DNA from 4 places in the Bradyrhizobium sp. 170 genome. Region 4 is predicted to be linked to each of the others. Evidence: predicted binding sites of a transcription regulator. Region 4 holds the regulator's gene; each other region holds the start of a gene.
The links. The regulator PhoB, encoded in region 4, activates phosphate uptake and scavenging genes when phosphate is short. The targets are predictions, from matches to a motif close to TGTCATNNANCTGTCAT.
Positions count from the first base shown of each region.

Region 1: a site for PhoB is predicted at 3,200-3,216, ahead of IVB05_RS12110 (alkaline phosphatase D family protein). Genes of this name have one in related genera too.
Region 2: a site for PhoB is predicted at 4,154-4,170, ahead of IVB05_RS31160 (UDP-2,3-diacylglucosamine diphosphatase). Genes of this name have one in related genera too.
Region 3: a site for PhoB is predicted at 3,709-3,725, ahead of IVB05_RS23245 (RNA degradosome polyphosphate kinase). Genes of this name have one in related genera too.

Region 1 covers NZ_CP064703.1:2,590,455-2,596,251, forward strand. The annotation lists gene IVB05_RS12100 (indolepyruvate ferredoxin oxidoreductase family protein) at 1-2,530, shown strand, start outside; gene IVB05_RS12105 (hypothetical protein) at 2,675-3,085, shown strand; gene IVB05_RS12110 (alkaline phosphatase D family protein) at 3,283-4,884, shown strand; gene IVB05_RS12115 (heme-binding protein) at 5,072-5,512, shown strand; gene IVB05_RS12120 (Gfo/Idh/MocA family oxidoreductase) at 5,579-5,797, shown strand, end outside.
Region 2 covers NZ_CP064703.1:6,652,508-6,658,304, forward strand. The annotation lists gene IVB05_RS31145 (caspase family protein) at 1-1,147, shown strand, start outside; gene IVB05_RS31150 (threonine/serine dehydratase) at 1,220-2,209, opposite strand; gene IVB05_RS31155 (glycosyltransferase family 1 protein) at 2,263-3,321, opposite strand; gene IVB05_RS31160 (UDP-2,3-diacylglucosamine diphosphatase) at 3,318-4,130, opposite strand; gene thiD (bifunctional hydroxymethylpyrimidine kinase/phosphomethylpyrimidine kinase) at 4,422-5,222, opposite strand; gene IVB05_RS31170 (Lrp/AsnC ligand binding domain-containing protein) at 5,369-5,614, shown strand; gene IVB05_RS31175 (Ldh family oxidoreductase) at 5,689-5,797, shown strand, end outside.
Region 3 covers NZ_CP064703.1:4,972,156-4,977,952, reverse strand. The annotation lists gene ppx (exopolyphosphatase) at 1-1,428, opposite strand, end outside; gene IVB05_RS23245 (RNA degradosome polyphosphate kinase) at 1,441-3,636, opposite strand; gene IVB05_RS23240 (DnaA/Hda family protein) at 3,784-4,461, opposite strand; gene IVB05_RS23235 (CDP-alcohol phosphatidyltransferase family protein) at 4,560-5,102, opposite strand; gene purM (phosphoribosylformylglycinamidine cyclo-ligase) at 5,253-5,797, shown strand, end outside.
Region 4 covers NZ_CP064703.1:589,244-595,040, forward strand. The annotation lists gene pstC (phosphate ABC transporter permease subunit PstC) at 1-265, shown strand, start outside; gene pstA (phosphate ABC transporter permease PstA) at 270-1,115, shown strand; gene pstB (phosphate ABC transporter ATP-binding protein PstB) at 1,112-1,933, shown strand; gene phoU (phosphate signaling complex protein PhoU) at 1,945-2,661, shown strand; gene phoB (phosphate regulon transcriptional regulator PhoB) at 2,735-3,439, shown strand; gene IVB05_RS02760 (GcrA family cell cycle regulator) at 3,643-4,152, opposite strand; gene IVB05_RS02765 (aspartate aminotransferase family protein) at 4,670-5,797, shown strand, end outside.

The DNA of each region.
Region 1 (5,797 bases), 2.0 Mb from region 4:
GCTGACCTGGCCGCTGGAGGAATCCGGCGCACGCGCGTTCGCGGAAGGTTTGCAAGATGTTCTCGTGGTCGAGGAGAAGCGCGGCTTCATCGAGGACCAGCTCCTGCGCATTCTTTATAATGTAGATGCGTCGAAGCGACCGTCGGTGGTCGGCAAGCGCGATGAGAGCGGCGCGCCGCTTTTGCCGAGCGAAGGCGAGTTGACGCCGACCATGGTGGCGGCGGCGGTCGTGGCGCGGTTGCGAAAACTCGGCCATCGCAGCCCGGGGCTGGAGCAGCGTCTCGCAAAACTCGAAGCGTTCGACCGGCCGGCGGAAGGCGTCGGCGCGGCAAAGCTGCAGCGCACGCCGTATTTCTGCTCGGGCTGTCCCCACAACACCTCGACCAAGATCCCCGAGGGCAGCCGCGCCATGGCCGGCATCGGTTGCCACGGCATGGCGCTGTCGGTGCCGAACCGCCGCACGCAGACCATCTCGCATATGGGCGCGGAAGGCGTCAGCTGGATCGGGCAGGCGCCGTTCACCAGTGAAGCGCACGTGTTCCAGAATCTCGGCGATGGCACCTACACCCATTCCGGCCTGCTGGCGGTCCGTGCAGCGGCGGCCGCCGGCGTCAACATCACCTACAAGATCCTCTACAACGATGCGGTGGCGATGACCGGCGGCCAGCCGGCCGAGGGTGGGCTGACGGTGTCGCAGATCGCGCACCAGGTTTCGGCGGAAGGCGCCAAACGCCTCGTCATCGTCTCCGACGATCCCGAAAAATATCCCAGCAATTACTTCCCGGTAGGCGCGACTGTTCATCACCGCCGCGAACTCGACGCGGTGCAGAAGGAGCTGCGCGAGGTCAAGGGCCTTACGGTTCTGATCTACGACCAGACCTGTGCGGCGGAAAAGCGCCGGCGTCGGAAGCGCGGGCTCTATCCGGATCCGCCGAAGCGCGTTTTCATCAACGAGCACGTCTGCGAGGGCTGCGGCGATTGCTCGTCGGCTTCCAACTGCGTCTCGGTGCAGCCGCTGGAAACCGAATTCGGCCGCAAGCGGCGGATCGACCAATCGAACTGCAACAAGGACTTTTCCTGCATCGAGGGCTTTTGCCCGAGCTTTGTCACCGTGCATGGTGGCAAGCTGAGGAAGGCCGATCGTACCGCGGCCGATCCGTCGGCACTGTTCGCCGATCTGCCGCTGCCGGCCACACCGGCGCTCGATGGCGCCTACAACATCCTCGTCACCGGCATCGGCGGCACCGGCGTCATCACCATCGGCGCGCTGCTCGGCATGGCCGCCCATGTCGAGGGCCTGGCGTGCTCGACGCTCGACTTCACAGGGTTATCGCAGAAGAACGGCGCGGTCATGAGCCATGTCCGCATCGCGCCCGAGGCGGACGATCTCGCAACTGTCCGCATCGCGCCGGGCGGGGCCAACCTCATCCTCGGCTGCGACATCGTGGTGGCCACCAGCATCCCGGCGTTGAGCCGGGCCGAGCGCGGCGTGACGCGCGCGATCGTCAATGCCGACCTGTTGCCGACGGCAAGCTTCGTCATCAATCCCGACATCGATTTCGAGGCGGGGACGATGCGGGAGTCGCTCAATGAAGCCGTCAGCGCCTCGGACCTCGACATCCTCGATGCCACCGGGCTTGCCACCGCGCTGATGGGCGACAGCATCGCCACCAACGCCTTCATGCTCGGTTTTGCGTTCCAGCGCGGCGCGATTCCTCTTTCGCTGGAGGCGATCATGAAGGCGATCGACCTCAACGGTGCGGCGATCGACATGAACAAGCTGGCGTTCTCCTGGGGCCGGCTCGCCGCGCACGATCTGCAGCGCGTCGTCAGCGCGGCGCGCTTCAAGAGTTCGGGCGCGGCGCCGGTCAAGCGCACGCTCGATGAGAGCATCGCGTTCCGCGCCAAGTTCCTGACGGACTATCAGAATGAGGCCTATTCGAAGCGCTATCTTTCGGAAGTCGCGCGGGTTCGCGCCGCGGAAGCCAAGGGCGCACCCGGCTCGCATGACCTCACCGAGGCCTTTGCAAAGGGCCTGTTCAAGCTGATGGCCTACAAGGACGAGTACGAAGTCGCCCGGCTTTACTCGGACGGTGAGTTTGCCAGGGTGCTGAAGGAGCAGTTCGACGGCGACCCCAGCGTCAAGGTCAGCCTTGCGCCACCGCTGCTGGCGTCGCGCGACAAGGTGACCGGGCATTTGCGCAAGCGCGAGTTCGGCTCCTGGATTTTTCGCGGGTTCGAACTCCTGACGCGGTTCAAGTTCCTGCGCGGAACTGCGTTCGATCCGTTCGGTTACACGGCCGAACGCCGGATGGAGCGCGCATTGCCCGGCGAGTATTCCGCTGTCATCTTCCGCCACCTCGACAAGGCGAAGCCGCAGGACTGGCCGCGTCTGGTGGCGCTGGCCAAGTCAGCGGAACTCGTTCGCGGCTACGGCCACATCAAGGAAGCCAATGTCGTGAAGTTCCGCGGAGAATGCGCGCGCGTGGAGGCTGCGATCGGCCAGCCGGTGGCGCAGGCCGCTGAGTAAGGGTTGTTCACCTGGCACGTGAACTTTTTCACGGCAGGGATCATTTACCGGTAACCCTGCGGGCGCGAACGGCTGGAATTGTCCGGCCGGCTCCCTACATGATGGCCGTTCATACACTCTTTGGTTGATTTCAGGAGGCCTGCGATGGTCCTGAAAAGCGCTTTTGCGGCAGCACTTTGCACGGGGCTCCTGATGTTGGGCAGCGCCGCGGTGGCTGACGAGTACCGTGCAGGCGAGTTCCTCGGCCTCGATCCTTCCCAAGCCCTGCTCTCGCCGAAGCGTTTAGGCCCTGAGACGCAGTTCGCCCCGGTCCGGATCGAGGCGAGAGCCGACCGCAAGCCGGTGAAAACGGAGCGCGTGGTCGTTCCGAAGGTGGCCGCGCCCAAGACTCAGCCCAGGACTCATGTAGCGCATGAGCGCGCCGGAAAACCGCGCGGCGCGGCCCGCGCAAAACTGGCGCGGCGTCATACCAATCCGCTCGACGCGCAGGCGCTCGACACCCGGATCCAGACCTGGCCGTGCCAGTCCGGCGGCATCTGCGGCTGGCAGCGGTAGTATTTGTTCGTAGTTCGCAGGGTGGGCAAAGCGAAGCGTGCCCACCATTGACGCCAACGAACTCGGAGAGATGGTGGGCACGCTGCGCTTTGCCCACCCTACGATTCCCCATCACGTCATCCACCTGTCGTAAAACCTTCGGCCCACATTCAAATTGCTCGGGCACACCTTCGTCGTGATTCGACGAGGGTGCTTCGATGCCGATTGCGATACGCGCCGGGCAAGGCTCGAACAAACAAGGCTTGAGCCGGCGTCAATTACTGGTCCGCTCCGCTGCAACAATTGCCGTTGCCGGTCTCGGCAGCCTCGCCAGACCTTACCTCAGCCGCGCCGCGGATCGGCCGCTCATCCCGAGCGGCATTCAATCGGGCGACGTCTCGGCCAACTCCGCGGTGATCTGGGCGCGCGCCGATCGGCCGGCGCGGATGCAGGTGGAATGTTCTGTTGTCGAGAGCTTCAAGACCGTCATTCGCTCCGTTACCGCCGACGCATTGCCGGACAGCGACTTCGTCTCAAAAGTCCTGCTCGATGGCCTTCCGGCGGGGCAGGACATTTTCTATCGCGTGCGCTTCGACGATATCAGCGAGAGCGGCATCGAAGGCGAGACGCAGGTCGGGCATTTCCGAACCGCGCCCACCGCGCGAAGCAATATTTCGTTCGTGTGGTCGGGCGATACCGCTGGCCAGGGCTGGGGCATCGATCCCTCGCGCGGCGGCATGCGGACCTACCGCACCATGTTCGACAACCGTCCGGACTTCTTCATCCATTCCGGCGACCACATCTATGCCGATTGCCCGGTGGAACGCGAACTGAAACTGCCCAATGGCGAGATCTGGCGCAACATCGTCACCGAACAGAAGTCCGTGGTGGCGCACAGCCTCGAACAGTACCGCGCCAACTACAAATATAATCTGCTCGACGACAATCTGCGCGCCTTCAACGCCGAGGTGCCGATGTTCGCGCAATGGGACGATCATGAGGTGACCAATGACTGGTCGCCGGTCGGCACGGCCGACGAGACCGGCTATGCCGAGGACGGCTCTTCGCTTCTGGTGGCGCGGGCGCGCCGCGCGTTCCATGAATTCATGCCGATGCGCGCGACGCCGGCGCATGACGGCCGCATCTATCGCAAGATCGCCTATGGTCCGCTGCTCGACGTGTTCATGATCGACATGCGCAGCTACCGCGATTCCAGCTTTAACAAGCGCGACGACCACAGCGAGACCCGCATCCTTGGCGCGGCTCAAGTGGCGTGGCTGAAGCGCGAACTGGTGGCCTCCGATGCGACATGGAAGGTGATTGCCGCCGACATGCCGATCGGCCTGGTCAGCGAGGATGCCATCGCACTCGGCGACGGGCCGCCGGAGCGGCGCGAGCATGAGATTGCCGATCTGCTGTCGTTCATGAAGCGCGCCGGCATCCGCAACACGGTGTGGCTGACCGCCGACATGCATTACACGGCCGCGCATCATTACGATGCGAATCGCGCGGCCTATCAGGATTTCGAACCGTTCTGGGAGTTCGTCTCCGGCCCCTTACATGCGGGCACCTGGGCGCCGGCCCCGCTCGACAATACATTCGGGCCGAAAGCGATGTTCCAGAAGGGCTGCAGCGCGGAGCAGGGCGAGAATCTCGCCCCCTGTTTCGGCCTGCAGTTTTTCGGCCGCGTCGATATCGACGGCAAAACCGAAGTGATGACCGTGACGTTGAAGGACGTCGACAACCGCGACCTCTGGTCGGTCGATATCGAGCCCCGTCCGGACGCGCGGCCCGGCCGGATCATGGCGCAGCATATCTGACGCGTTCGACCGGGAGACCGTCGGCACGGAATCCTCGTACCTTCCATGTTCGCGCCGCATAGTTCGGATAGGTTTGCCTCGCCGGCGAGCGGGTTGCAAAATCGCATCTGGAAGTTGCGTATTATTTCTTGAAGGAGGCGCTGCGGTAGCGCACACTTCGCCTGTCCTTTCCGACCGGAGCGCCGCCATGTTTGTCGCCGAGAGCAAGCGCCTGACGCATCAGGGCGCGAAGAGGATCATGTCGACGGCGATGGAATTGGCCGGCCAGGCCGGAACCGCGATCTCCTGCGCCATCGTGGATGCCGGTGGGCATGTGATCCTGATCGAACGAATGGACGGCGGTCGCTTCCATACCGTGCACTCCAGCACCACCAAGGCGGTTTGCGCCGCGTCGAACCGGCGCCCGACCACGGCCAAAGGCGCCGCCGGCCAGGACCTCGACGTGAGCCATGCGATCGGACTTGCGCTCGCCGCCGGACCGGAGCGGTGGACAGCCATGGAAGGCGGCGTGCCGGTGCTGGTTGACCGCCAATGTATCGGCGGCGTCGGCGTAAGCGGCGGTGATTGGGAGACCGATTTGCGGATCGCCAAGCTGGCCGTCGAGTCGATCGGCGCGAGTTGGGAATGACATCGTAGGGACCGAAGCCTGCCGATGAAATCGGCCGTGCGGCAAGGTCTTGGGGAGGGCAAAGTGATGAGTGCCGATCCGCTCCGCGTGGCCTGTATCGGGATGGGATGGTGGTCCGACGTTCTGGCGGATGCCATCCAGCGTTCGGGCAAGCTCGAGATCCGAAGCTGCTACACGCGGTCCGAGGACAAGCGCAACAATTTCGCGGCAAAATACCGCTGCCGGCCGGCCGCGAGCTACGAGGCGCTGCTGGCCGATGCCGAGATCGAGGCGATTATCAACACG
Region 2 (5,797 bases), 3.1 Mb from region 4:
CGCCTGCCGCAACAATCCGTTCCCGGAGATCAACGATGCGGGACGGGGTCTTGCCATCGTCGACGCGCCGAACGGATCGATCGTCGGTTACTCGACCGCGCCGGGCATGGAAGCGCAGGACGGCGACGGCAACCACAGCCCGTATACCTCGGCCTTCCTGAATGTCGCGCGCGAACCGAACCTGCCGATCGAGCAGTTGTTCAAGCGAGTCCGGCTCCAGGTGAACAACGCGACCAACGGCCGTCAGACGCCGTGGGAAAGCTCGTCGCTGACCTCCGATTTCTATTTCTTCGGCGATACGGCGGTTGCCGCCGGCCGCGCGCCGGATCGCCGCCCGATCATGCAGGCCGCGGCTAATCTGCCGTCGCGTTCGGTGCGCCAGGCCTATGACTACGTACTGTCGGAAGGCTCGCCCGAGCATTATGAGGAGTTCATCCGGCTCTACCCGCATGACCCGCTATGCGACCGCATCCGCGTGTTGCTCGGCAACCTGCAGGTGGCAAAGGCGTGGCACAAGGCGGTGCTCGCGAACTCGCCCTTCGCCTACAAGACGTTCCACGACAATTATTCCAACAGCCCCTACGCCCAGTCTGCGCTGAAGCTGCAGGGTGCGCCGAAGGCGGTGCATCTGATGCAGTTCACGCATCTGGCGAAGCAGTCGCCGTCGTTCAAGCCGGCGAACTTCGGCCACACGCCGACGCTGGGCATCTCCAAGGGCAATCTTGGCGCTCAGGCTCATATGCCCTCGCCGTCGAAGATCGTTACGCTGCCCGCCAAGGGCATGACGACGATCAACCCGGCCAATGGCGGCAACAACAACGGCATTCCAGGCAAGGTCACCACCCTGCCCGGCAAGATCAACCCCACGCCCGTCAATGCGGGCAACCCCGGCAAGGTGACGACACTGCCCGGCAAGATCAACGCCAATCCCGTCAACGCCGGCAAGGGCACGACCTTCCCCGGCAAGATCAACAACCGGGTCACCACCAGACCCATGGTCACGACCAGGCCTATGGTCAAGACCGCGCCGCGTCATTTCAGCAGTGGCATGGGCAGCGGACGTTTCAGCCAGAGCTTCGCAGGCCCATCCCGCGGGTCGTTCGGCGGCGGCCGTTCATTCGGCGGCGGCGGCTTCGGGCGGCGCTGACGGGAGAGCTTCGTACAATTGCGAAACCGGGCAGAGCACACGCTCTGCCCGGTTCCGTTTGAGACGGGATGATCAGGCGACCAGCTTGGCGAACAGGTCCGCGTCGACATTGCCGCCGGAGAGCACGATGACGACGTTCTTGCCCCTGGCGTCGATGCGGCCGGCCAGCAGTGCGGCAAGACCGACGGCGCCGCCGGGCTCGACCACCAGCTTCAATTCCCGATAGGCATAGGCGACTGCCGCGCCGACTTCCTCGTCGGACGCGATCACGCCATTCGCCAGCAGCTTGCTGTTGATCGAGAAGGTGAGTTCGCCCGGCATCGCTGCCATCAGCGCATCGCAGATGGTGCGGCCGGCGGCGTGGTGGGCCTCGCGGTGGCCTGCGCGCAGCGACAGGCCGTGATCATCATAGTCCTTGGGCTCGGCGACGATCACCTGCGCTTGCGGAAACTTTGCCTTCACCGCCGTCGCAACGCCGGCGATCAGCCCGCCGCCCGATGCCGGCGCCACCACGATATCGGGGACGAGCCCGAGCGCCGCCATGTCCTCGGCGATCTCGCGGCCCGCGGTGCCTTGTCCGGCGATCACAAAGGGATCGTCATAGGGGCGCACCAGCGTCGCGCCACGCTTGCTGGCAATGCCGTTGGCGATGGCTTCGCGGTCTTCCCTGTCGCGGTCGTATAGCACCACCTCGGCGCCATAGCCCTTGGTGCGCTCGCGCTTGGTGACGGGCGAATCAGCAGGCATCACGATGGTCGCCTGCATGTGCAGGATCTGCGCCGCCGCCGCCACGCCCTGGGCGTGGTTACCGGAAGAGAACGCGACCACCCCGCCGCTGCGCTTGTCCTGCGGGATCGAGGCCAGCTTGTTGAAGGCGCCGCGGAACTTGAACGATCCGGTCCGCTGCAGCATTTCGGGCTTCAGGAAGACCTTGGTACCGACGCGTTCATTGAGAACGGGGAACGACAACAGCGGCGTCCGCACCGCAAAGGGCGCGACCACCTTGGCGGCGGCCTCGATATCGGCCGCGCCAATGGGTGGATTTTGGATGGATTCTGGCATCCGCCATTTGTATCGCGGTCGCAGACTGGCGAGCAAGACGATTTAGCGTGAACTCAGGCCACGAGATGCGGATTATCAGCCACAAATTCGGCCTCCTCGCCTTCGGACAGGACTGGGCGAACATTCAGGGCATGCTCGACAAAAACCCGCGCAGAGGCCTGCCAGCTGTAGCCAGCGGCGAATTCGACGCAATCTTCCCGCGAAACCTGCAGCGCCTCCAGGCAGGCCGCGCGCAGGTCCTCGTCCAGGACGCCGACCAGCGCCGAGCCGATCACGTCGCGCGGACCGGTGACCGGAAAGGCGGCAACCGGCAGGCCGCTGGCCAGCGCCTCCAGCAGCACCAGGCCAAACGTGTCGGTCTTGCTGGGAAATACGAAAATGTCGGAGGCCGCGTAGATTTCGGCCAGTTCCTCGCCGTGCCTGGCGCCCAGGAAGACGGCATCAGGATATCTCCGCTCCAGCGCCGCGCGCGCCGGCCCGTCGCCGACGATGAGCTTGGTGCCGGGCAAATCGAGGTCGAGGAAGGCCTCGAGATTCTTTTCGACCGCGACGCGCCCGACGCAGAGGAACACCGGCATCGGCAGGCAGAGGTCAGCGCTGCGCGGATGAAACAGCGAGGTATCGACGCCACGCGACCACAGCACCACGTTGCGAAAGCCGCGAATGCGCAATTCGGCCGCCAGCGCCGGCGTTGCCGCCATCACCGCCTGGCTCGGCCGGTGGAAGGCGCGCAGCGCCCGCCATACCCAGGATTCCGGAATCGGCGAACGCGCCGATACATATTCCGGAAAGCGGGTGTGAAAGCTCGTGGTGAACGGCAGGCCGCGCTTGCGGCAATAGCGCCGCACCAATAGCCCGATCGGGCCTTCGGTCGCGATATGAATGCTGTCCGGCTTTGCCGCTTCGATCAGTCGCGCGATTTTTGCCGGATACGGCAGCGCCAGCCGCAGATCGGGATAGCTCGGCATCGCAAAAGTGCGGAACGATTGCGGCGTCAGGAAACTCACCTCGACGCCAAATCCCTTGGCCGCCTCTGCCATCATGGTCAGCGTGCGAACCACCCCGTTGACCTGGGGATGCCACGCATCGGTTGCGACCAGGATATGTGTCATGCGGCGCGCGCCGCGACGCGGGGAACGGGCGCTGCCCTTCGCTGCGGATCGGCCCAGGTGATGATCTCAAACCGGCCGTCCTCATGCTCGGCGAGCGCGGTGCAGCTTTCCACCCAGTCGCCGCAATTCATGTAGCGGATGCCGTGCTCGTCGCGGATGGTGGCGTAGTGGATGTGGCCGCAGATCACGCCGTCGGCGCCGTGACGCCGCGCTTCGCCAGCCAGGGTCTTTTCGAACGCGCCGATATAGTTCACGGCGTTCTTGACCTTCAGCTTCGCCCATTGCGACAGCGACCAATAGGGAACGCCGAACATGCGCCGGAAGAAATTGACGAGGCGGTTCATCTGAATGGCGAAATCATAGGCCTTGTCGCCGAGATGGGCGAGCCAGCGCGCGTTCTGCACCACGAGATCGAAGATGTCGCCGTGGATGACGAGATAGCGCTTGCCGTCGGCCCCCTCATGAATGGTGTTTTCCACCACGTCGATGCCGCCGAAATGCGTGCCGTAATAATTGCGCAGGAACTCGTCGTGATTGCCGGGCACGTAGACGACCTTGGCGCCCTTGCGCGCCTTGCGCAGCATCTTCTGCACGAAGTCGTTGTGCGATTGGGGCCAGTACCAGCTCGACTTCAGCGCCCAGCCATCGACGATGTCGCCGACGAGATAGATGGTGTCGGCGTCGTGGCTTTTGAGGAAGTCCAGCAATCGATCGGCCTGCGAGCCGCGGGCTCCGAGATGAACGTCGGAGATAAACAAGGTGCGAAAACGCCGTTCCGGGCTTTCTTCACTCAAGGAGTCACTACCCATACCTGTTCACCTGACAGATTTCTGTGACAGGGCGATGACTAGTTCACGCCGCGATATTCCCGCGAGAATCAATGCCGCGCCCCTGGACTCGCGGATAGCAGCGCGATGCGACAGGCAAGCGACATGGCGGCGGCAACATTTCGCTGTCGTCCCTGCCTAGTGCGCAATTGCGCACGGGCGCAGGGACCCATACGCCGCGGCTCATCGAGAGGGCAATCGAGTCGACACCTCGCGCAACAACCAACGCAGTGGTTATGGGTCCCTGCGTTCGCAGGGACGACGAGAGATAGGTCAATAAAATTTGTGAAAATGATGGATCGGGCCGTGACCATGCCCGACGCTGAAGCGATCTGCGGCGGCAATCGCCGCGCTGACGAAGGCCTTGGCGTTGCGTACGGCGGTCTCCATATCCTTGCCCTTCGCCAGTCCCGCGGCAATCGCCGAGGAGAGCGAGCAGCCGGTGCCGTGGGTATTTTTTGTGACGATGCGCGGCGCGGCGAGTGCGATGACACCAGAGGAGTCGATCAGATAGTCGATGCTCTCGGCGCCCTCCCCGTGGCCGCCCTTGATCAGCACCGCCTTGCATCCCAGGGCCAGCAATCGCCTGCCTTGTTTCTCGACGGCGGCTTCATCCGCCGCCACGCCTTCGTCGAGCAGCGCTGCGGCTTCCGGCAGATTGGGCGTGATGACCGAAGCCCGCGGAATGAGTTTTGTCCGCAGCGCGTCGACGGCTTCCGTCGCGAGCAGCCGGTCGCCCGAGGTCGCGACCATCACGGGATCGAGCACGACATGCTTCGGCGACCAGCGCGCCAGCCCGGCGACGATAGCATCCATAACCGGGGGCTGCGCCACCATGCCGATCTTGACCGCGCCTACCGCCAGGTCGGAAAACACCGCGTCGATCTGCGCGGTCACGAACTCGGCCGGCACCTGATGGATACCGCTGACGCCCTCGGTATTCTGCGCGGTCAGTGCCGTGATCACGGAGGCGCCGTAGACGCCGAACGCGGCAAACGTCTTGAGGTCGGCCTGGATGCCCGCTCCCCCTGAGGAATCGGAGCCGGCGATGGTGAGCGCGATCGGCGTCGTCATCAAAAGCCTCGTGAGAATGCTGGGTTCAGGGCCATGGCTTGTCCTAAGTGGCTTGTCCTAACGCGGCAGGGCACAGGCGGCAAGCTGGCTTGCCATCCCCCGCGGTTTTTGGCCTATTGGGGCCAACATTTTTGGAGACGACAGCGATGGTTCCCTTCTTCGTCCAGTTCAAATGCAAGCTTGGCCAGTCCTACGCCGTCGCCAATGCGCTCGCGGAGGCCGAGATCGCCTCGGAGATCTATTCCACCGCCGGCGATTACGATCTGCTGGTCAAATTCTACGTCGATAACGACACCGACATCGGCCATTTCGTCAACGAGAAGGTGCAGGTCATTCCGGGCATCCAGGACACCCACACCATCATCACCTTCAAGGCGTTCGGCACGGGCTAGCAAGCGCGCCCCCGCCTGCCCGCAGTCGCCGTCGACTTCGCCCGGCGCGCGGCCACGCCCGCGGGCTTCTGGGAGTGCCTGTCCTGTCCGAGACATCAGTTACGTTTGGCCGGCTGAAGGCCTTCATTGAGCAGGCGCTCACCTCGGTCGGCTTGCCGGCCGCCGATGCTGCAACGGTCGCGG
Region 3 (5,797 bases), 4.4 Mb from region 4:
GACGAGGTCGACCATGCGGTGTTCGAACACCAGCATCAGCTTGCGGCTGCCGCTGCGGAAATGCGTTGCGGGCAACACGCCGGTGCGCGCCGCCGAAATCAGATGCGCGACGCGGAAGGCCGCGCCGAGGATGCGGGCGCGCTCGTCCATCGCCGGCGGCACCAGCTCGCGGATTCGTGTCGGCGGTTCGTTTTCTTCGCTGAGGCCTGCGTAGCGGTAGAACACCGACAGCGCGACAAAGGCGCGGCCCTGATGGCTGATCGAGCCGAAATTGCCGTTGGTGATCAGGCTCAGCGTTTCTTCGCCGCGGTGGTCGGGATGCACGCGCCAGCCGACATCGGACAGCAGACAGGCGGCGTGGCGCAGGCGGCGGTCTTCCTCGGTCTCGCGCAGCTTCACGACCCGCACCAGCCGATCGGTCCATGCGACCAGTTCCTCGGCGTGGCGCGCGGAGCGCGACAGCAGCCCGTTCAGGGTTTGGGCGGCGCAGATGAAGCCGTCCTTGGCGCGTTCCTGCGGCGGCAGCATCTCGTAGAGCAGGCCCTCGCGCACGCCGAAGGTCGAAAACACGATCGTCTTCGGCTTGCCGACGCGGATGATGTATTCGAGCACCAGCGCCGCATAGGTGAGGAGCGGGCGCCGGGCGTCGGCGACCACCTCGATATCGGCGAGCATGTTGGCCGCCGCGAGCCGGCGCAGGCGCCGCGCGAAATCCAGCGCGTCGGCTGCCGGCAACTCATAGCCGTGCATCACCCGCAGCGGATAGCCGCTCTGGACGATGTGGATGCGCGCCAGCGCGCGCCAGGTGCCGCCGACCGCGTAGAAGGTGCGGCCGCTGCCGGCCTTGAGCTGGGCCACGCCGGACAGGTCGCTGCTGACGATGCGCTCGGCGCGCTTGAGCGATTTGTCCGACAGGTCCTGCAGCGCCAGGCTTCCGAGCGGCAGCGTAATGCCGCTGCTGACGCGGTTTTTCTGCACGTCGATCAGTTCGAGCGAGCCGCCGCCGAGATCGCCGACAATGCCGTCGGGATTGTGGATGCCGGAGACGACGCCGAGCGCGGAAAGCTTCGCCTCGCGCGGCCCCGACAGGATTTGAATCTCCGCGCCGCAGATGCGCTCGGCTTTGGCGATGAAGTCGGGACCGTTCCTGGCGTCGCGGCAGGCGGCAGTGGCGATGGCGAAGACGCGCCCCACCTGCTGGATGCGACACAGCGCCCGGAATCGCCGGAGCGCCGTCAGCGCCTTGGCAACTGCGTCCTCGGCCAAGAGACCGGTGCTCTGCACCTCGCGGCCGAGCCCGCACAGCGCCTTCTCGTTGAAGATGGTGACGAGGCTGCGTGCCATCGTCTCATAGACGACGAGACGAACCGAGTTCGAACCGATGTCGATGACGGCGACGCTGGAAGCGCGCTTGCGCGGCCGCTTCACAGCGGCGCTCCCTTATGACGATTGCTGACGCTCGTTACGGCGCGTGAGGCGGCGCGGCGAAGATTCCTTGAGAGACTTTCCACGGCCTGACAGACTCGGATTGGTCATGAAATAGTTGTGCAGATTGAATGGCTCTTCGCCTTTCGCGGCCTTCATACGCGTTGAGGACCCGTCCGGCAACAACTGCCAGCTCTGCTCGGTATCCTTCAGGTTCGCGACCATGATCTGTTCGAGAACCTGCTGATGTACCGTGGGATTTTGCAATGGACAGAGGATTTCGACGCGGCGGTCGAGGTTCCGCGGCATCATGTCGGCGGACGAGATATACACAGCCGCCTTCGGGCCGGGCAGGCCATGACCCATACCAAAGCAGTAGACGCGGCCGTGCTCGAGGAAGCGGCCGATGATGGATTTGACCCGGATGTTCTCGGAAAGGCCGGGAATGCCCGGGCGGAGGCAGCAGATGCCGCGCACCACCAGTTCGATCGACACGCCGGCCTGCGAGGCCTCGTACAGCGCGTCGATGACGTCAGGATCGACCAGCGAGTTCATCTTCATCCAGATCACGCCCGGCTTGCCGTGCCTGCTGTGATTGGTCTCGCCCTTGATGTGTTCGATGATGCGCTTGCGCAGCGTCAGCGGCGACACCGCCATCCGCTCGATGTCGCTCGGCTCGGCATAGCCGGTGATGTAGTTGAACACCCGCGCCGCGTCGCGGCCGATGATCGGGTCCGAGGTAAAGTATGAGAGATCGGTATAGATGCGCGCAGTGACCGGATGATAATTGCCGGTCCCGGTATGCACATAGGTCGTGAGATTGCCGCCCTCGCGCCGCACCACCATCGACAGCTTGGCGTGGGTCTTCAGTTCGAGAAAGCCGTACACCACCTGCACGCCGGCGCGTTCGAGGTCGCGCGCCCAGCGGATATTGGCTTCCTCGTCGAACCGCGCCTTCAACTCGATCAGCGCGGTCACCGATTTGCCGGCCTCGGCTGCTTCGGCAAGCGTGCGCACGATCGGCGAATTGTTCGAGGTGCGGTAGAGCGTCTGCTTGATGGCGACGACATCGGGATCGCGGGCGGCCTGCTGCAGGAACTGCACGACGACGTCGAAGGATTCGTAAGGATGGTGGACGATGAGGTCCTTTTGCCGGATCGCGGCGAAGATGTCGCCGCCGTGGTCGCGCACCCGTTCGGGGTGGCGCGGCACATAGGGCGTGAATTCGAGGTCGGGGCGGTCGAGCCGGGTGAGCTGCGAGAGCTCATTCATGGCCAGCACACCGTCGACCAGAAACACCTCATCGTCGGCCGCCGAAAGCGCCTGCCGCACGAAGGCGCACAGCGCTTCCGGCATCTTGGCTTCCATCTCGAGCCGGATCACCGAACCCCGTCGCCGCCGCTTCAGCGCGGTCTCGAACAGGCGAACCAGATCTTCGGCTTCTTCCTCGATTTCGAGTTCGGAGTCTCGGATGATGCGGAAGGCGCCCTGGCCCTTGACGGTGTAGCCGGGAAATAGTCGCCCGATGAACAGGCCGGTAGCCTGCTCGAGGGGGATCAGGTGCACCGCGCCGTCCTTGTGAGGCATGCGGATGAACCGGTCGATCTTGCCGGGCATGCGGATCAGCGCGTTCATCGGCTTGCCGTCGGACACCCGCGCCAACTGCAGCGCGATGGTGAAGCCGAGGCTCGGGATGAACGGGAACGGGTGCGCGGGATCGATCGCCAGCGGCGTCAGCAGCGGGAAGATGTTGCGCAGGAAGTGGTCCTCGAGCCAGCCGCGCTCCGCCTTGGTGAAGTCGTGGCCGTCGACCAGAATGATGCCGGCGTCCGACAGGGTGGCGCGCAGATCGCGCCAGATCGCCTGCTGGTCGGAGGCGAGTTCCGAAACCGTCTTGTTGATGAGGGTGAGCTGCTCGGCCGGCGTCAGGCCATCGGGGCTGCGTTCGGCGATGCCTTCACGGACCTGCGCCTTGATGCCGGCGACGCGGACCATGAAGAACTCATCAAGGTTATTGGCGGAAATCGATAGGAATCGGACCCGTTCCAGCACGGGATGACCAGGATTGACCGACTCCTCGAGCACCCGGCGGTTGAAATGCAGCCAGGACAGCTCCCGATTGATGAATCGTTCCGGGCTCGTGACAATCGTGGGGGGAGCCTCGGCAACTGGTTCTTTTTCTTTTATTTCAATGACTTGTGCCGATTCCATAAGGCTTTAATCCATCTCGGGAAGGCATGGGCTGGTTCAAGGGGGATGCCACCTACACCATGTGATACGCCGATGACGTTTCAATGACATTGATGTTCCGCCCACAGTCGGCGTCAAGGCGGCAGGAAGCAGCACGCAGCTGTCCGATCAGGCGTTGCGCAGCAGTTCCGCGGCCAACGCCCGGGTCACCGGCCGGCCGAGCCGCAGCGCCTCGGTATCCAGGAGGTCGACCGCCTGGCGGGCGGCGGAATAGGAGCGCTCGATCCGGGTGGCGAGGTAGCTCACGACGGTCTCGTCGATGCTCAACTGCCGGTCAGCGCAGAACTTGACGATCAGGCCGCGAAACAACAGGTCGTCGGGCGGCGATAGCGACACGACAGGGGCGGCGCGCAGCCGTGACCTGAGATCGCGCAGTTCGACCTCGAACGCCGCCGGCGGAACGCGGCCCGTGATCAGGACGAAGGCCTCGTCCTCGCGCGCCAGGTTCAGGAGGTGAAACATCGCGCGTTCATCGAAGTCGGCGGGTCTCAGGTCTTCAACCACCAGCGCGCCGGTGGCGAGCGCGCCGGGGACGGCAGCGGGGTCAAGCGCGTGCGCCGATGTCGCGCGCGCGCCGGCCTGTTCGGCCCAGATCGCGGCGAGATGGCTCTTGCCGGAGCCCTCCGGTCCTACCAGCAGCATGATGCGGTTCGGCCAGTCCGGCCAGCTTTCGATCAGCGAAAGCGCGGCTTCATTGGCTGGCCCTTCGAGGAAATTGTCGCGGGTCAGGCTCTCCGCATGCGGCAGCGCAAAGGCAAGCTGACGGGGTTGAACGCGGACTGCCACGCAAATCTCCAGGCCGGGATATTACAGCCTTCATAGCGCTTTCAAGCGAAGTGGGAACCGGTTGGCGTGAAGAAAACGCGTCAAAACAAAAAGGACGGTTAGCGCGCTTCGATCGTGCTCATGTGCCGCACCCACTCGACGAGATAGAGCGAGACGGAAACCAAAGTAAAGACCGTAACAAAACCCATCAGGATCACGTCATAGGGCGCCGGCTTGAAATTGAAACCGAGCGAAGCCAGCACCAGCGCGGCGAACGCCACCTGCGCCACCGTGTTGAGCTTCGACACCATCAGCGGTTTCATCGGAATCGGCTTGTCGAACAGCCATGACACGATCACGGCCGTGACGATCATGATGTCGCGCGACACCACGAGGATGACGATCCAGCGCGGAACCGCGCCCCAGATGCCGAGCGCGACATAGATCGAGACCAGCAGCGCCTTGTCGGCGAGCGGATCGAGCAGGGCGCCCAGTTCGCTCTGCATGTTGAAGCGTTTGGCCAGAAAGCCATCGACAGCGTCGCTGACGCCAGCAATCACGAAGATCGCGAACGCAATCTCCATCTGGCTGGAAACGATCGCCCAGACGATGACCGGCACCAGAATGATGCGGCCCAGCGTAATGATATTCGGAATACTCAACTCGGTCGCTTCCCGGCTCCCGGCCTAAAATCCGGCCCCTGGCGGGTTCTGCCGGTCCTTATCTACATAGTATATGCGCCAAGCGGTTGCGAGCCATTGCAGGATTGCGGAATTCCTCGTAACCAGCCGTCATCATACTGGAATTTGGGCATGATTGACCGCAAAAACGGGCTCACTTACGCCGATTCGGGCGTCGATATCGATGCGGGCAACCGCCTGGTCGATCTCATCAAGCCGATGGTCCGCGCCACCGCCCGGGCGGGCGCGGACGCTGAAATCGGCGGATTCGGCGGTCTGTTCGACCTCAAGGCGGCGGGTTTCAAGGACCCGGTGCTGGTGGCGGCGACCGACGGCGTCGGCACCAAGGTCAAGATCGCGATCGAGACCGGTCTGCACGGCGGCATCGGCATCGACCTGGTAGCGATGTCGGTCAACGACCTCGTGGTGCAGGGCGCGGAACCGCTGTTCTTCCTCGACTATTTTGCCTGCGGCAAGCTCGACCCCGAGGCGGCCGCAGCCATCGTGGCCGGCGTCGCCGAGGGGTGCCGGGAATCCGGCTGCGCCCTGATCGGCGGCGAAACCGCCGAGATGCCGGGGCTCTACAAGGACGGCGACTACGACCTCGCGGGCTTTGCGGTGGGGGCCGCCGAGCGCGGCACGCTGCTGCCGAGCGGGGATATCGCCGTGGGCGACGC
Region 4 (5,797 bases):
CGGCATCATGCTGGCGCTCGGCCGCGCGCTCGGCGAGACCATGGCGGTCACCTTCATCATCGGCAATTCGTTCAAGATCCAGTCCTCGATCTTCGCGCCGGGAACCACGATCTCAGCAGCCATCGCTTCCGAATTCGCCGAGAGCGACGGCTTGCATCAATCCGGCCTGATCCTGCTTGGCCTCTTGCTGTTCGTTCTGACGTTCTTCGTTCTTGCTGCCGCAAGGCTGATGCTGATGCGGCTGGAAAAGAAGGCGGGGAACTGAGATCATGAATTCGATTTACGCATCCCGCCGCCGCAACAATATCATTATCAAGTTCCTGTGCCTGGGCGCCGCGCTGTTCGGCGTGACCTGGCTCGCCTTGATCCTGTTCACGCTGTTCTACAACGGCCTGTCCGGCATCAACCTCGCCGTCTTCACCCAGGATACGCCGCCGCCGGGTTCGACCGACGGCGGCCTGCGGAACGCCATCATCGGCTCGATCATGATGACCGTGATCGGGGTCGGCATCGGCGCGCCGCTCGGCCTGTTCGCCGGCACATATCTCGCCGAATACGGCAAGCACGACAGGCTCACCTCGGTGATCCGCTTCATCAACGATATTCTTCTCAGCGCGCCATCGATCATTATCGGCCTGTTCATCTACGGCGCCATCGTGGTGCCGATGGGCGGCTTCTCGGCCTTCGCCGGCTGTCTGGCTCTCGCTGTGATCGTGATCCCGGTGGTGGTCCGCACCACCGAGGACATGCTCGGGCTGGTGCCCAATCCGCTGCGCGAGGCGGCGTCCGCGCTCGGCCTGCCGCGCTCGCTGGTGATCCGGCGGATCGCCTATCGCGCGGCCCGGTCGGGCCTGATCACCGGCGTCCTGCTGGCGACCGCCCGCGTCGCCGGCGAGACCGCGCCGCTGCTGTTCACCGCGCTGTCGAACCAGTTCTTCAGCCTCGATATGACCAAGACGATGGCGAACCTGCCGGTCACCATCAACAACTTCGTCCAGAGCCCCTATGTCTACTGGAAGCAGCTCGCCTGGAGCGGGGCGCTCTTGATCACGCTCACCGTACTTGCCCTGAATATTGGCGCGCGCATTCTTGGCGCCGAGAGGACATCCAAATGACCGATCTCTCCGTATCCGTGAGTACCGCGAGCGGGCCCGTTCCGCAGGTGGCGCTGCCCGAGGCCGCGCCCAAGGTGACCGCGCGCGGCCTGAATTTTTACTATGGCGAGCATCACGCGCTGAAGAACATCAACCTGACGCTCGGCACAAACCGCGTCACCGCCTTCATCGGCCCGTCCGGCTGCGGCAAGTCCACGCTGCTGCGGATCTTCAACCGGATGTACGACCTCTATCCCGGCCAACGCGCGACCGGCCAGTTGATGCTCGACCAGACCAACGTCCTTGATTCCAAGCTCGATCTGAACCTGCTGCGCGCCCGCGTCGGCATGGTGTTCCAGAAGCCGACGCCGTTCCCGATGACGATCTACGAAAACATCGCCTTCGGCATCCGCCTCTATGAGAAGATCTCCAAGTCGGAGATGGACGGCCGGGTCGAAAAGGCGCTGCGTGGCGGTGCGCTGTGGAACGAGGTCAAGGACAAGCTCAATGCAAGCGGCCTGTCGCTGTCCGGCGGCCAGCAGCAGCGGCTCTGCATCGCCCGCACCGTGGCGGTGCGGCCCGAGGTGATCCTGTTCGACGAACCCTGTTCGGCCCTTGACCCGATCTCGACCGCCAAGATCGAGGAACTGATCCAGGAACTGGCGGAAGATTACACCATCGCCATCGTCACCCATAACATGCAGCAGGCGGCCCGCGTTTCGGACAAGACCGCCTTCATGTATCTCGGCGAGTTGATCGAGTTCGACGACACCAACAAGATTTTCACCTCGCCGAGCGATCGACGTACCCAGGACTACATCACCGGCCGGTTCGGTTGAGGAGATAAAACATGGCATCCGAACACACCGCCAAGGCATTTGACACCGATCTCCAGGAACTGACCCGTCTCGTCGCCGAGATGGGCGGCCTGGCTGAGCGCATGATCACCGAATCCGTCGATGCGCTTGTCCGCCGCGACGTCGCCCTCGGCAAGCGCGTCGTCGATTCAGACGTCGAAATCGACCGCCTGCAACATTTGATCGAGGAACGCGCGGTGCTGACCATCGCGCGGCGCCAGCCGATGGCGATCGATCTGCGCGAGATCGTCGGCGCCATGCGGGTCGCTACCGATCTGGAGCGGATCGGCGACCTCGCCAAGAACATGGGCAAGCGCGTCGCGGCGCTGGAGAACGATTTCCAGCCGCTGAAGCTGATGCGCGGCCTCGAACACATGACCGATCTCGTGCAGTCGCAGGTCAAGTCGGTGCTGGACGCCTATGCGGCGCACGATCTGCCGGCGGCGATGGCGGTGTGGAAGGGCGACGAGGAAGTCGACGCCATCTGCACCTCGCTGTTCCGCGAGCTCCTGACCTACATGATGGAAGATCCGCGCAACATCTCGTTCTGCATCCATTTGATGTTCTGCGCCAAGAACATCGAGCGGATCGGCGACCACGCCACCAATATCGCCGAGACCGTGTTCTACATGATCGAGGGACAGCAGATGCTCGACAAGCGCCCGAAAGGCGACATGACGACGTTTGCTACCGCCGTACCCAACACTTGATAAAGCGTTTTCAAGCGAAGTGGAGACCGGTTCGCGTGAAGAAAACGCGTCAAACAGAAGAGGCGAAAGCAGAATGAGCGCGCGCATTATGGTGGTCGAGGACGAGGAAGCGCTGACCACGCTGCTGCGCTACAACCTCGACGCCGAAGGCTATGACGTCGAAACCGTTGCCCGCGGCGACGATGCGGATACGCGGCTGAAGGAGCGTGTGCCCGATCTCGTCGTGCTCGACTGGATGTTGCCGGGACTGTCCGGCATCGAGCTCTGCCGCCGCCTGCGCGCCCGGCCGGAGACCAAGCAGTTGCCGATCATCATGCTCACCGCACGCGGCGAGGAGAGCGAGCGGGTGCGAGGCCTTGCGACCGGCGCCGACGATTACATCGTAAAACCGTTCTCGGTGCCGGAACTGCTGGCGCGGGTGAAGGGGTTGTTACGGCGCGCAAGCCCCGAGCGGCTCGCCACCGTGCTCACCTATGGCGACATCGAACTCGATCGCGAGAAGCGCCGCGTCGCGCGCTCGGGCCGCCAGATCGATCTTGGCCCGACCGAGTATCGCTTGCTGGAATTTTTCCTGGAGCATCCCGGCCGCGTCTTCAGCCGCGAGCAATTGCTCGACAGCGTCTGGGGCCGCGACATCTATATCGACGAGCGCACCGTCGACGTGCATATCGGCCGCCTGCGCAAACTGCTCAATCCCGGCCGCGAGCAGGACCCGATCCGCACCGTGCGCGGCGCGGGATACGCGCTGGATGACCGGTTTGCGAAGGTGGAGCCGTAGCGCTCCACCGCGTCACCCATACTCCATCGTCGTCCCCGCCTAGTGCGCAATTGCGCACGGGGCGCGGGGACCCATAACCACAAATCTCGATTGTTGTAATACGCTGGTGCTCCAGCGTGACATAACCACGAACGCCTGCGGTTATGGGTCCCTGCGTTCGCAGGGACGACGGCGGATATTTCCCGCGTAACTTACGATCGCCCTTACCGCGTCGGCTTCGGCGCCTGCCTCCGCCGGTCGGCGGCCGGTTGATACGCCACGCGCGAGTGATGCGCGCAATAGGGCAGGCCCGAAAGCGCCTTGCCGCCGCAGAAGAAGAATTCCGGGCTCGAGGGATCGCCGACCGGCCAGTGGCAGGTGGCCTCGTTCAGTTCGAGCAGCGACAGCCGCTGGCTCATCGGCACCACGTTGTCGAAGGCGATCGGATCCGGCTCCATCTCGACCTCGAAGGCGTGCGCGAGCGCGGTGTTGCCGCGCGAGACCGGGCGCGACACCCGCATCATCTGCTGGGCCGGGCGCGCCTTGCGCTGCCGCGGGGCGGCCGAGGAGGGGCTCTTGGCGCGGCCGGACAGGCCCAGCCGGTGCACTTTGCCGATCACGGCGTTTCGCGTCACATTTCCGAGTTCCGCGGCGATCTGGCTGGCCGATAATCCGGCTTCCCAGAGCTTCTTCAGCTGCTCGACGCGATCGTCGGACCAGGTCAATACCGTCATCGCATTCTTCCCTTCGCATCGCGCCGGCCAATCAGGGCAGCGCTGGCGACGTCATTCGTCTCAAAAAATCCCTGCGGTCAGAATCCCTTAGCCCTCGCCGGGCGCGAAAACCGCGCCCGAACGTCTACGCCTGCACAAATGGACTCTAGGGATCAGAACTGCCGCACGAGATGTCGTACCCGACAGCCCAAACGCTACAATATGGCGTGACTCGGGCGCAAGAGTCCGGGCCCGCGCGTCCACATGTTCCGATATCTAGGCATTGCACTGCGTGTTTTCCACCACACCGCAATCTTACGGATTTTCTTATCTTGCAGTGCAGGAAAGGCGGCTTCGTGGCGTGTTGACAGCGCCCCCCGCCCACATAGAATACCTCTCACGTGCCGCCCTTAAGAGGCGGCACGTTTCGTTTTCGCAAGACCGGCCGTTGCCGCGTTCGCGCCAATGCACGCGTGTGCTCCGCGGCAGGTCTTGAAAGCGGGTCTCAAACCTTCAGTGCAAACCTTTTGTGATCGCCATGACCAATAGCGCCACGTCGCATCTGCTTCCCGTCTTTGCCAGGGTCGATCTCGGCTTCGAGCGCGGCGAGGGCTGTTGGCTGACCGCCACCAATGGCGATCGCTATCTCGACTTCACCTCGGGGGTTGCGGTGAACGCGCTGGGTCACTGCCATCCGCATCTGATTGCGGCGCTGCAGGAACAGTCGACCAAGCTGTGGCACATGTCGAACCTGTTCAAGAGCCCGGACGGCGAGAAGCTCGCCGCGCGGCTCTGCGAGCAGAGCTTTGCCGACCTCGTGTTCTTCTGCAATTCCGGCGCCGAGGCGATGGAAGGCGTGATCAAGGTCGTGCGCCGCTATCAATTCTCCAAGGGGCATCCCGAACGCTATCGGCTCGTCACCTTCGAGGGCGCGTTCCATGGCCGCACTTTGGGCACGCTCGCCGCGACCGGCTCCGCCAAATATCTCGAAGGCTTTGGGCCGCCGATGGAGGGCTTCGACCAGGTACCGCACGGCGATCTCGACGCAGTGAAGAAAGCGATCGGGCCGCACACCGCGGGCATCCTGATCGAGCCGGTGCAGGGCGAGGGCGGCGTGCGCTCCGCACCGCAGTCATTCTTCAAGGCGCTGCGTCAGCTCTGCGACGAGAAGGGCCTGCTGCTGGCGTTCGACGAGGTGCAGACCGGCATGGGCCGCACCGGCGATCTGTTCGCCTACAAGCGCGTTGGCGCGACGCCGGATGTGATGTCGCTGGCCAAGGCACTCGGCGGCGGTTTTCCGATCGGCGCGGTGCTGGCCACCGCGGAAGCCGCAAGCGGCATGACGCCGGGCTCGCACGGCTCGACCTTCGGCGGCAATCCGCTGGCGATCGCTTCCGCCAACGCCGTGCTCGACGTGATGCTCAAACCCGGCTTCTTCGACCATGTGCAGAAGATGTCGCTTTTGCTCAAACAGAAACTGGCCTCCGTGGTCGATCGTTATCCCACCGTGCTCTCGGAAGTGCGCGGCGAGGGACTCCTGGTCGGCGTCAAGGCCGTGGTGCCGTCGGGCGATCTCGTCAATGCGTTGCGCGACCAGAAATTGCTCACCGTCGGCGCCGGCGACAATGTGGTGCGGTTCCTGGCGCCGTTGATCGTGACCGAGGCC